DNA from 2 places in the Tardiphaga sp. 42S5 genome. Region 2 is predicted to be linked to the other one. Evidence: predicted binding sites of a transcription regulator. Region 2 holds the regulator's gene; the other holds the start of a gene.

What was found. Region 2 encodes LexA, which represses DNA repair genes until DNA is damaged. Its sites were predicted from a motif close to TGTTCNNNNTGTGTTCNG; they were not measured.
Region 1: SFY93_RS01225 (helicase-related protein) is a predicted target of LexA. The motif match lies at 3,179-3,196, and genes of this name have one in related genera.

The regions. Positions count from the first base shown of each region.
Region 1 covers NZ_CP139027.1:260,144-265,055, reverse strand. Annotated here, with positions in the region: gene SFY93_RS01240 (P-loop NTPase fold protein) at 1-852, opposite strand, end outside; gene rpmB (50S ribosomal protein L28) at 1,115-1,417, opposite strand; gene SFY93_RS01230 (DUF3108 domain-containing protein) at 1,790-2,761, shown strand; gene SFY93_RS01225 (helicase-related protein) at 3,277-4,912, shown strand, end outside.
Region 2 covers NZ_CP139027.1:3,783,249-3,788,160, reverse strand. Annotated here, with positions in the region: gene SFY93_RS17515 (Orn/Lys/Arg family decarboxylase) at 1-510, shown strand, start outside; gene SFY93_RS17510 (GNAT family N-acetyltransferase) at 532-1,101, shown strand; gene lexA (transcriptional repressor LexA) at 1,404-2,126, shown strand; gene SFY93_RS17500 (ComEC/Rec2 family competence protein) at 2,145-4,427, opposite strand; gene SFY93_RS17495 (glutamine--tRNA ligase/YqeY domain fusion protein) at 4,530-4,912, opposite strand, start outside.

The DNA of each region.
Region 1 (4,912 bases), 2.8 Mb from region 2:
GTTGAAATTTTTCGTTTCATCGACGAAGAAGCTGCGAACCGTGGACCAAATGGCAATAGCCTCTGTCTCAGGTATTCGATCAAGGTTGTCGATAACGAAAACAAAACGGCGATCGGTAGCTTGAACGCTAGCCATAACTCGCTTGAATACCTCTTGAAATTCAATTGCAGTGGGATCAGGCGTTTTTATTGTTCTCGTTTTGATGCGTTCGACTGCTTTGTTCACAAACATTGAAAACACGGCCGTAGTGTCACCCGTCCTTCGAAGCAAAACGTAAGCTGCGATCGCAGCAAAAACCGGAGCTGCTATCAGAAAATACCCAATAGTCGCTACTGAGAGTGTGTGCCCAAACCACGTTGTGGTCAGTTTGCTGTCCGCAAGTTTCCATCCGTATGCAGTGATCAGAAGCGATGCGGTGATCAACTTGCCTGGTAGGGTGAGAGTGGGAGTTGTTGTTATGTCATTGTCTTCAACACGGCGATTTAAGCGATCTAAATCGTACTCCCACTCCTTGGCCGTCGTTAGCCCCTGTGAGACGAGGAAGCGGATAAGGCTTTCGATGAATGATCGCCTAGGCGGGTCGTTTTGATGAAGCCACGTGTCATAGGTGAAAAAGAATGTTTTCTTATTATCGAGGTCCGGTTGACCTAGTTTGCCTTCTACAAGTCGAACGATAGTGGACTTGCCGCTGCCCCATGGCCCGAGGATGCCAACTACTCGAGTCTGAACCGATGACTGTATGACGCGAGCTATGACTCTTGCGACCCGTTCATGTGATCCAAAGAAGTCTTCCGGAGCAGCTTGATCGGATATGAAGGTAGGGGAGGCAATCTGAGTGGCTTCGTGGTCCATACTTCCCCCAGGTTGTTGGACATCAAGCGCCGTAGTCTCCCACGGCACTTTGTCTTTCCAGTATTCTTCTTGTTAATTTGCAACTAGCACGATTCTTGCGCGCGGGCGAAGCTTGTCGGGCGTCCGCGTAGCCATTTAGGCGCATGGCACGATTCCAAGACTTTCGATTGATCGCACTCGATCTCGCAGTCGCACGCAAAAACGGCCGGATCTCGCGATCCGGCCGTTCTGAATTCTAAAACTTAAAGTCCGATCGAAGCGATCAGGCCGCGACTGCTGCGGTCTCGGCCTTCTTCTTTTCGATGGCGCGCTTGAGCAGCACGGCCTTCTGGGAGAGCTCGCTCTCGCGGGCCTTGATCAGATAGGCGTCGAAGCCACCGCGGTGGTCGACCGACTTCACGGCATTCGCCGACACGCGCAGACGCACGCCGCGGCCGAGCACGTCGGACAGGAAGGTCACATTGACCAGGTTCGGCAGAAACCGGCGCTTGGTCTTGATGTTCGAGTGGCTCACCTTGTGGCCCACCTGGGGGCCCTTCAGTGTCAGTTCACAGCGCCGAGACATGGCGAAAATCCTCTGTCATCCCCGCAGCTAAAAGGCGAAGAGCCCAAAGCCGGGCAGGGGGTCAAAAATCACGTCCATTTCAGGAGTGGCGGACGTATAGGGGGCTTGGCCGCGATCGTCAAGATATCCGGCCAGCGAAAGTCGCGGCAAAACCGGCAAAAGCCTGCGCTTTCGGGGGCTGTATAGCCCGTCCTACGAGCGGAAACCACATGGAATCTGGCGCGGTTCCCATCATATAAACGACGTATTCGGGCCGGAAACAGGTCGCTCCAGCCCAATTGAGCGATGCGGCCCTGCGCCTTTGGCCGGGGATCGCCGACCAGGTGATATCAGCAAGTGAGCCTTCGCACGCCCCGCTTTGTGACCCGACCGGTGACCACCCCGCGGACCGCCACGCCTGCAAGAGTGCGATTTGCGGGCTTTGGCGCGCGTTTCGCCGTCGCCGCGGGCCTGATGCTGCCGGTTTTGCCGGTGGAGGCCTCGGCGCAGGCGCAAGGCCAGATCCAAAGCCAGACGCAAGGCCAAGCTCAAGGCCAGAGCCCGGCCGCCGTGCCGGTTCAGGCCCCCGCGCAAGCGGTGTTGGCGGGCGGCAAGCTTGAAGCCAAATATGAAGCCAGCCTCGCCGGCATTGCGGTGGGCAAGGGCCAGTGGGCCATCGACATCAACGAAGACCAGTATTCCGCGACCGCCAGTGGCGGCACCGCAGGTCTGCTGAAGGCATTTGCCGGCGGCTCGGGCTCCGGCCAGTCCACCGGCCGCGTGGTCGCGGGCGCGCTGGTGCCGTCGAATTATCAGGCCGTCACCACCTCCGCGAAGAAGTCCGAGACGATCAAGATGCTGATCACGCCGGGCTATGTGAAGGAGTTCTCCATCGAGCCGGAGCCGCCGCTCGATCCCGAGAAGATTCCGATCACCGATGCGCATCGCCGCAACGTGATCGATCCGATGACCGGCTCGCTGATGCGCGTCGGCGGCACCGGCGAATTGCTGACGCCGGATTCGTGCCGCACCGGCGCGTCGATCTTCGACGGCCGCATGCGCTACGATCTCAAGCTGGACTACAAGCGCATGGAAAGCGTGAAGGCCGAGAAGGGCTATCGCGGGCCTGCCATCGTCTGCGCCGTCTATTTCACGCCGATCGCCGGCTATGTGCCCGACCGCGCCGCCATCAAATATCTTGCCGCCCAGCGCAATATCGAAGTGACCCTGGTGCCGATCGCCGGAACCCGCGTACTGGTGCCCTATCGCATGGTGGTGCCAACCCCGCTCGGCGTTGCCATGCTGGAAGCCACCGAATTCGTCACCACCCCCGCGCCGGCCAAGGCCGTGGCGAAGACGAACTGAGAGAACGAGGCAAGTTCTAAAGGAGGCGGCTCCACACACCGGCCTCATCCTGAGGAGCCGCGCCCTTGCGCGGCGTCTCGAAGGATGGTGACGGGTCTTGGCCCCGCCAGCTCATGGTTCAAGACGCGCGAAGCCGCGCTCCTCACCATGAGGGACCGAGACGGGACGCTGCCGCAGCTTGGCCGCAAGACAAAGTGCGCCATCGCAGCATCGTCGCAAACGCGCCGCAGGATTTGCGCAGGATCCCGGCTTGACTCAAAGCCGGTTCGGAGTCCGTGCGCTGTTCATAACTTCGGGGATTTGTCGGCCCTTGTTGCGCTGTCACAAACTTGATCTAGTCAGTCTCGGAGAATGTCAGCGCGAGATGTTGGGGTGACGCGGCCAGGGAGGTGCCGAGTCACCGATTCGGGCCGCTTTCGTTCCGGACTCGTTCCAAACCATCAAAAAGCGCGGCTCTGAAGCGTCGTAACCTGTCTCGGTCTTGACAGTCGGCGACGCGGAAATATCTGAAAAACATGGCCTTTTTGTCTTCTCCGCCCACGCTGTCCAACGGCAGGGCCCCCGGCGCCGGCGTCACCGCAGTGCTCGGCCCCACCAATACCGGCAAGACCCATCTCGCCATCGAGCGCATGCTCGCGCATTCGTCGGGCATTATCGGCCTGCCGCTGCGGCTGCTGGCGCGCGAGGTCTATAATAAAATTTTGGACCGCGTCGGCCCCGAAGCCGTGGCGCTGATCACCGGGGAAGAGAAGATCAAGCCCGCCAAGCCGCGCTACTGGGTGTCCACCGTCGAGGCGATGCCGCGGGATCTCGACGTGTCGTTTCTGGCCGTTGATGAAATCCAGATCGCCGCTGATCTGGAGCGCGGTCACGTCTTCACCGATCGCATCCTGCATCGCCGCGGCCGCGACGAGACGCTGCTGCTCGGCGCCGCCACCATGCGCCCGATCATCGAGCGGCTGCTGCCCGGCGCGAGCATTGTGACACGGCCGCGTCTGTCGCATCTGGAATTTGCCGGCGATCGCAAGATCACGCGGCAGCCGCGCAGGACAGCGATTGTCGCGTTTTCGGCCGACGAAGTTTACGCCATCGCCGAACTCATCAAGCGCCAGCACGGCGGCGCGGCAGTCGTATTGGGCTCGCTGTCGCCGCGCACCCGCAATGCGCAGGTCGCGATGTTCCAGAACGGCGACGTTGACTACCTAGTAGCAACCGACGCGGTCGGAATGGGCCTCAATCTCGACGTCGACCACGTCGCCTTTGCCAGCGATCGCAAATATGACGGCTACCAATTCCGCCGCCTGACGCCGTCGGAATTCGCGCAGATCGCCGGCCGCGCCGGCCGCGCGACACGCAACGGTACCTTCGGCACCACAGGCCGCTGCGAGCCGTTTGAGCCGGAGCTCGTCAATCAGTTGCAGAACCACATCTTCGAGCCGGTGAAGGTGCTGCAATGGCGCAATTCGAAGCTGGATTTCTCATCGATCGCGTCGCTGCAGGTGTCGCTAGCGGAGGTGCCGCGCCACGAGGCGCTGACCCGTGCGCCGATCGCCGAGGACCTGCGCGTGCTCGATCATGCCGTCCGTGACGTCGACGTGCGCGAAATGGCGCAGGGCAAGGCCGCCGTCGAGAAACTGTGGGATGCGTGCCAGATTCCAGATTACCGCCGCATCGCGCCCGCTGCACACGCAGAGCTGGTAGTCACTATCTTCAACTTCCTGATGCAGCGTGGGCGCATCCCCGATGCCTGGTTTGGCGCTCAAATCGCGCAAGCGGACCGAACCGATGGCGATATCGACACATTATCGGGCCGAATCGCGCAAATCCGGACCTGGACATTCGTGGCAAATCGTCCCGATTGGCTCTCAGATCCTGATCATTGGCAGGGAATTTCGCGCGAATTGGAAAATAAACTGTCAGATGCCCTTCATGAGAGGCTCACTGAGCGTTTCGTTGATCGTCGTACCAGTGTATTGATGCGCCGCTTGCGGGAAAACACGATGCTGAATACTGAAATTGGTAAGACGGGCGAAGTGATCGTAGAGGGCCATGTAATTGGCCGTCTCGACGGATTTACATTTTTGCCCGATGCGGCCGAGGCTGGCTCGGATGCGAAGGCCTTGCAGGCCACGGCGCTGAAGGCGCTGGCCG
Region 2 (4,912 bases):
CTGATATCGGGCCTCGTCGCCTTCAAGAAGCTTCATGACGACAACGCCCTGCTCGAAGACGTCATCCCGGAATTCGCACGGCGCAGGCCCGCGCGTTACGCGGGCATACGCCTGCGGGATCTATGCGGCGACATGCACCGGTTCTTCCGCGAGGCCAATGTGAGCGAACTTCAGACCAGGCAATTCTCCGCTGACCATCTGCCGGAGATTGCCATGTCACCCCATGATGCCGCGCGCTGTCTGGTGCGCAACGACGTCGATTACCTCCCGATCGATGAGATCTTCGGGCGCGTCGCGACGACGCCGTTCGTGGTCTACCCGCCCGGCATCGCCACGATCGTCCCCGGAGAACGGCTCACCGAACGGTCAAAGCCGATGATCGATTATCTCAGGATGTTCGAGACCTGCTTCAACACCTTCCCGGGCTTCGACGTCGAAATCCAGGGCATCTACCGCAAGGTCGACGCCAATGGCCGGATCCGACTTTACACTTACGTGGTCTCCGAATAGGGAGCACGTAAGGAGCCTGATTTGCCAACGGAACTCGAACAGCCGGTCGTCATCCGACCATCACGCGACACCGACGTCGATGCCATGCTGGCGATCTATCGCCGGCACATCCGGCAAGGCGTCGAGGAAGGCGTCAGCGACGCCGACACGCCGCAGCCCGACGATCTCAGAGACCGGCGCAAGAACCTGCGCAGCAAACGGTTCCCGCATCTCGTCGCCACGCAAGGCGGCGAGGTCGTCGGCTATGCCTATGTGGTGCTGTTCCGCAAGCGACCGGCCTATCGCTACACGGTCAAGCATTCGATCTATATCCACCACGGACATGTCGGCCGGGGCATCGGCCGGCTGTTGATGCGCGAGTTGATCGATGTCTGCGCGGCGGCCGGCTTCCGGCAGATCATCGGCTATATCGATGCCGACAACACGGCCTCGCTCGGCTTGCATGAGAGCTTCGGCTTTGCCCGCGTCGGCTTGCTGCCCGGCGTCGCCTATCGCTCCGGCCGCTGGGCCGACACGATCATGGTTCAGCGCTCGCTGGCGACCGGCTCCACGACTCCGCCGCCGCCCATTGGGCGCGTGACGTCCGCGTAGCCCAAGCGACCGCGGAAGCATTTTCCATGTCCGTCGAGGATCGACGACTGGTGAGGAACAGCCTCCTCAAACCTCGCTCAACGTGCGTTCTGTTGACGGCAAATTAAGCATTGCAGAACACATATGGAACATATAGTGTTCGTTCATGATTTGTTTCGAGATTCTGTGGCTTTGAGTAGTTTGAGAGTGCCCGAACTCGCGCAACCGATCTTCGAACGATCGTCTCTGGATTGAGGCTCACCGTTCGAAGGCCCTTTGAAACGCACGCGGCGGCCGACACCGTCAACTGAGGATGGCTTCAGATGCTCACGCGCAAACAATACGAACTCCTGCGATTCATCGATCAACGGCTGAAGGAAGCCGGCGTCCCACCGTCCTTCGACGAGATGAAGGATGCGCTCGACCTGCGCTCGAAGTCCGGCATCCATCGTCTGATCACGGCGCTGGAAGAACGCGGCTTCATACGCCGTCTGCCCAACCGCGCCCGTGCCATCGAAGTCATCAAGCTGCCAGAGCTCGGCGCGCCGGTCACCGGCGGCACCGGGCGCCGCGGCTTCACGCCCAGCGTCATCGAAGGCACGCTTGGCAAGGTGCGTTCGGCCGCCAGCATCGCCAGCAACAGCGGTGATGATGACAATGGCCGCACGGTTGCTATCCCGGTCATGGGCCGGATCGCGGCCGGTACGCCGATCGAGGCGCTGCAGACCCGTAGCCACACCATCAGCATGCCCGCCGACATGCTCGGTTCCGGCGAACATTACGCGCTCGAAGTGCGCGGCGATTCCATGCAGGACGCCGGCATTCTCGACGGCGACACCGTGCTGATCCAGCGCAACGAGAGCGCCGACACCGGCGACATCGTGGTGGCCCTGATCGACGACGAGGAAGCCACGTTGAAGCGCTTCCGCCGCCGCGGCGCGTCGATCGCGCTGGAGCCTGCGAATGACGCCTACGAGGTCCGTATCCTGCCACCCAACCGGGTGCGCATTCAGGGCAAGCTGATCGGCCTGTATCGCCGCTACTGAGATTTGCGCCTCGGCGGATTACTGATCTTCGGGTTGAAGATCGGTTTCCGCCGGCGTCGCATCCACCGGCCGGTTTTGCGGTGGACGACTGTTCTGGATCAGATCTTGCTGGGGCTCATCGGGAATTGCGCGCGACCACGGACGGTCCAGGCCCCGTGGCCGCACGGCATCGATGGTAAAGCCGTTTGCGGTTCGCTGCAGGCTCACCGCACCATTTCGTTGCAAGCGATCCTGATCGATCACCAGCGCCCTGCAATCCCTCGGCGATTGTCTCGTCGTGACGATCAGCGCCGCTTTCTCGCAATCATCTGTGAAGGCGTCCGGCTGTAAAACCAGCGCCACCAAAGCGCCATCGGCCAGCGGCGTGATGCATCCGTCGCGGTCGCAGGACACACCGTGGCTGACGGAGGCATCGGTCGGCAGACGCGCATCGGCATCGCCGGCGAGCCACTCTTTCAGCAGAAATGTATCCTTGGCGCTGCGCATCACGTGGAGATGCCCGTCCCTGCTCCGCACCGCGACACTGTGACCATCACCCGAGATCAGGACATCCGGCTGCTTCACCAGCAACGCCCAGACAATCGAGAGCACCAGCACGCCAGCCCCCGCGAAGCGCAACGGCGTGCGCAGCAATCCGAGCACGATGATGCCGATACTGGCTGATATCAGCGGTCCGATGCCAAAGGCCGGCATCCGGCCGATGGCGCCGGGCAAGGCTGCCACCCATTGCGTGACCACAATCATCCACTGGATGCCGACATCCATCAGCCGCCAGAACACACCGTCAAAGCCGAACGGCATGGCCACCAAACCGAGAATGCCCGCCGGCATCACCAGCGCCGAGACCACCGGCATCGCCAGGAGATTGGCGACAACGCCATAAGGCGTGACGCGATGGAAATGAAACGCGGCATAGGGCGTGGTGGCGAGGCCCGCGACCAGCGAAGCCAGTACGAGCATCGCGATCTCGCGTCCGCCCCATAGCGCCACGCGCGCGGTCGCGGAATGATCGGGCGAGGCAAACAGCGCGGGCATGCCTATCTGCACCAATGCGACCAGCCCCAGCGTCGCCGCGAATGACATCTGAAAACTCGGATGCACCAACGCTTCCGGCGCCACGATCAGCACAACCATTGCTGCCACCGCCAGGGTGCGGAACGTCACCGCCCGGCGATCGACCATGACTGCAATCAGCACGACGGCCGTCATGAAAAACGATCTCTGCGTCGCGACTTCAGCACCTGACAACAGCAGGTAGAACAGTGCTGCGAATAACGCCGCAGCCGCTGCGACTTTCTTGATCGGGAATGTCACCGTCAGGACAGGGATCAGTGCCAGCAGTGCGCGTATCGCAAAGAACACCACGCCGGCGACAACGGCCATGTGATAGCCGGAGATCGACAACACATGACCGAGGCCGGAGATGAACATCGCATCATTGACGTCAGCCGAAATCGCATCGCGGCGACCTGTGAGCAGTGCCGTGGCAATGGCGCGACTATCGCCCGAGAGCACGGTGCGGATCCGCGCGTCGATGGCGTCGCGTAGCCCCTGCATGGTCGCCGAATAGCGTAACGCCACACTCGGCTGTATCGGCGGGTCGACCGCCTTGATGCCGCCCATCACAAAACCGGACGCGCCGATCCCTTGAAAGTACAGATCGCGGCCGAAGTCGTAGCTACCCGGCCGGAGCGGCGACAGCGGCGGCTGCAGCCTTGCCTTCAATTCGACGAAGCTGCCGACGGCAGGCGCCGTGCCCTTCTTCACCGACAGCCGCACACGGGTCAGCTTCGGTGCGGCGCGCGGGCTGTCCATCGTGGCAACGCGGAGCACGAAGCGATCCGTGCGCTCCCGTTCCTCGTGAGTTTCGACGAAGCCGGTAATCGCGACGGAATAGAGCGGCTTCGCCAGAACCTCATGAGCCACACGCGCGGTTTTCATGGCAGCCATCGCGAAGCCCGCCGCGATGGCCGCAATGAGCAAGATCAAGGGAAACCATCGCTGCCGCCGCAGCAAAAACGCAGCCACGCAAAGAAGGCCTGCCGTCGCAGCGGCAACCCAGGCCACCGGCTCATGCTCAGCGGCAAAATACAGCGCGATGCCGGTCCCGAAAGCGATCGGCACCCAAGGCAGCAAGCGACCGGGACCAGCTTCGGCCCACACCCACGTCCAGAGCGTCTCGAAGCCCGACGTTGATGACGTCGGTGACGGGAGAGCGACGCCTGCCGTGGCCGGCGGCGGCCATGTGGTCGCCGTGCCGGATCGGCCCCGCCGCTGTTGCTGATCCCCGCTCCGCGCCATCGAACGCCCGCACGCCACGCTCGCCCGTCCGAATGCTATCGGAAGGGCAAGCGGCGACTAGCGGAACGGATGCAGAATACGAAAACTAATCCCTGGGGTTGCTCAAGCGAGCTTGGCGTAGCTATCGCGCAGACCGACGGTACGGTTGAAGACCAGCTTGCCCGGCGCTGAATCCTTGTCGCGACAGAAATAACCCTGGCGCTCGAACTGCACGACATCGCTTGTGTTGTCGCTCGCCAGCGCCGGCTCAAGCATGGCGCCGGTCAGCGTCTCCAGCGAGTCCGGATTGAGCTGCGATGCGAACTCGGTCGCATTGGGCTGCGGATCGGCGAACAGCTGATTGTAGACGCGCACTTCCGCCTGCACGGCATCTGCAGCGCTCACCCAATGGATCGTCGCCTTGACCTTGCGGCCGTCCGGCGCATTGCCGCCCCGGGTTTCCGGATCATAGGTGCAGCGCAGTTCGACCACCTCGCCGGCAGCGT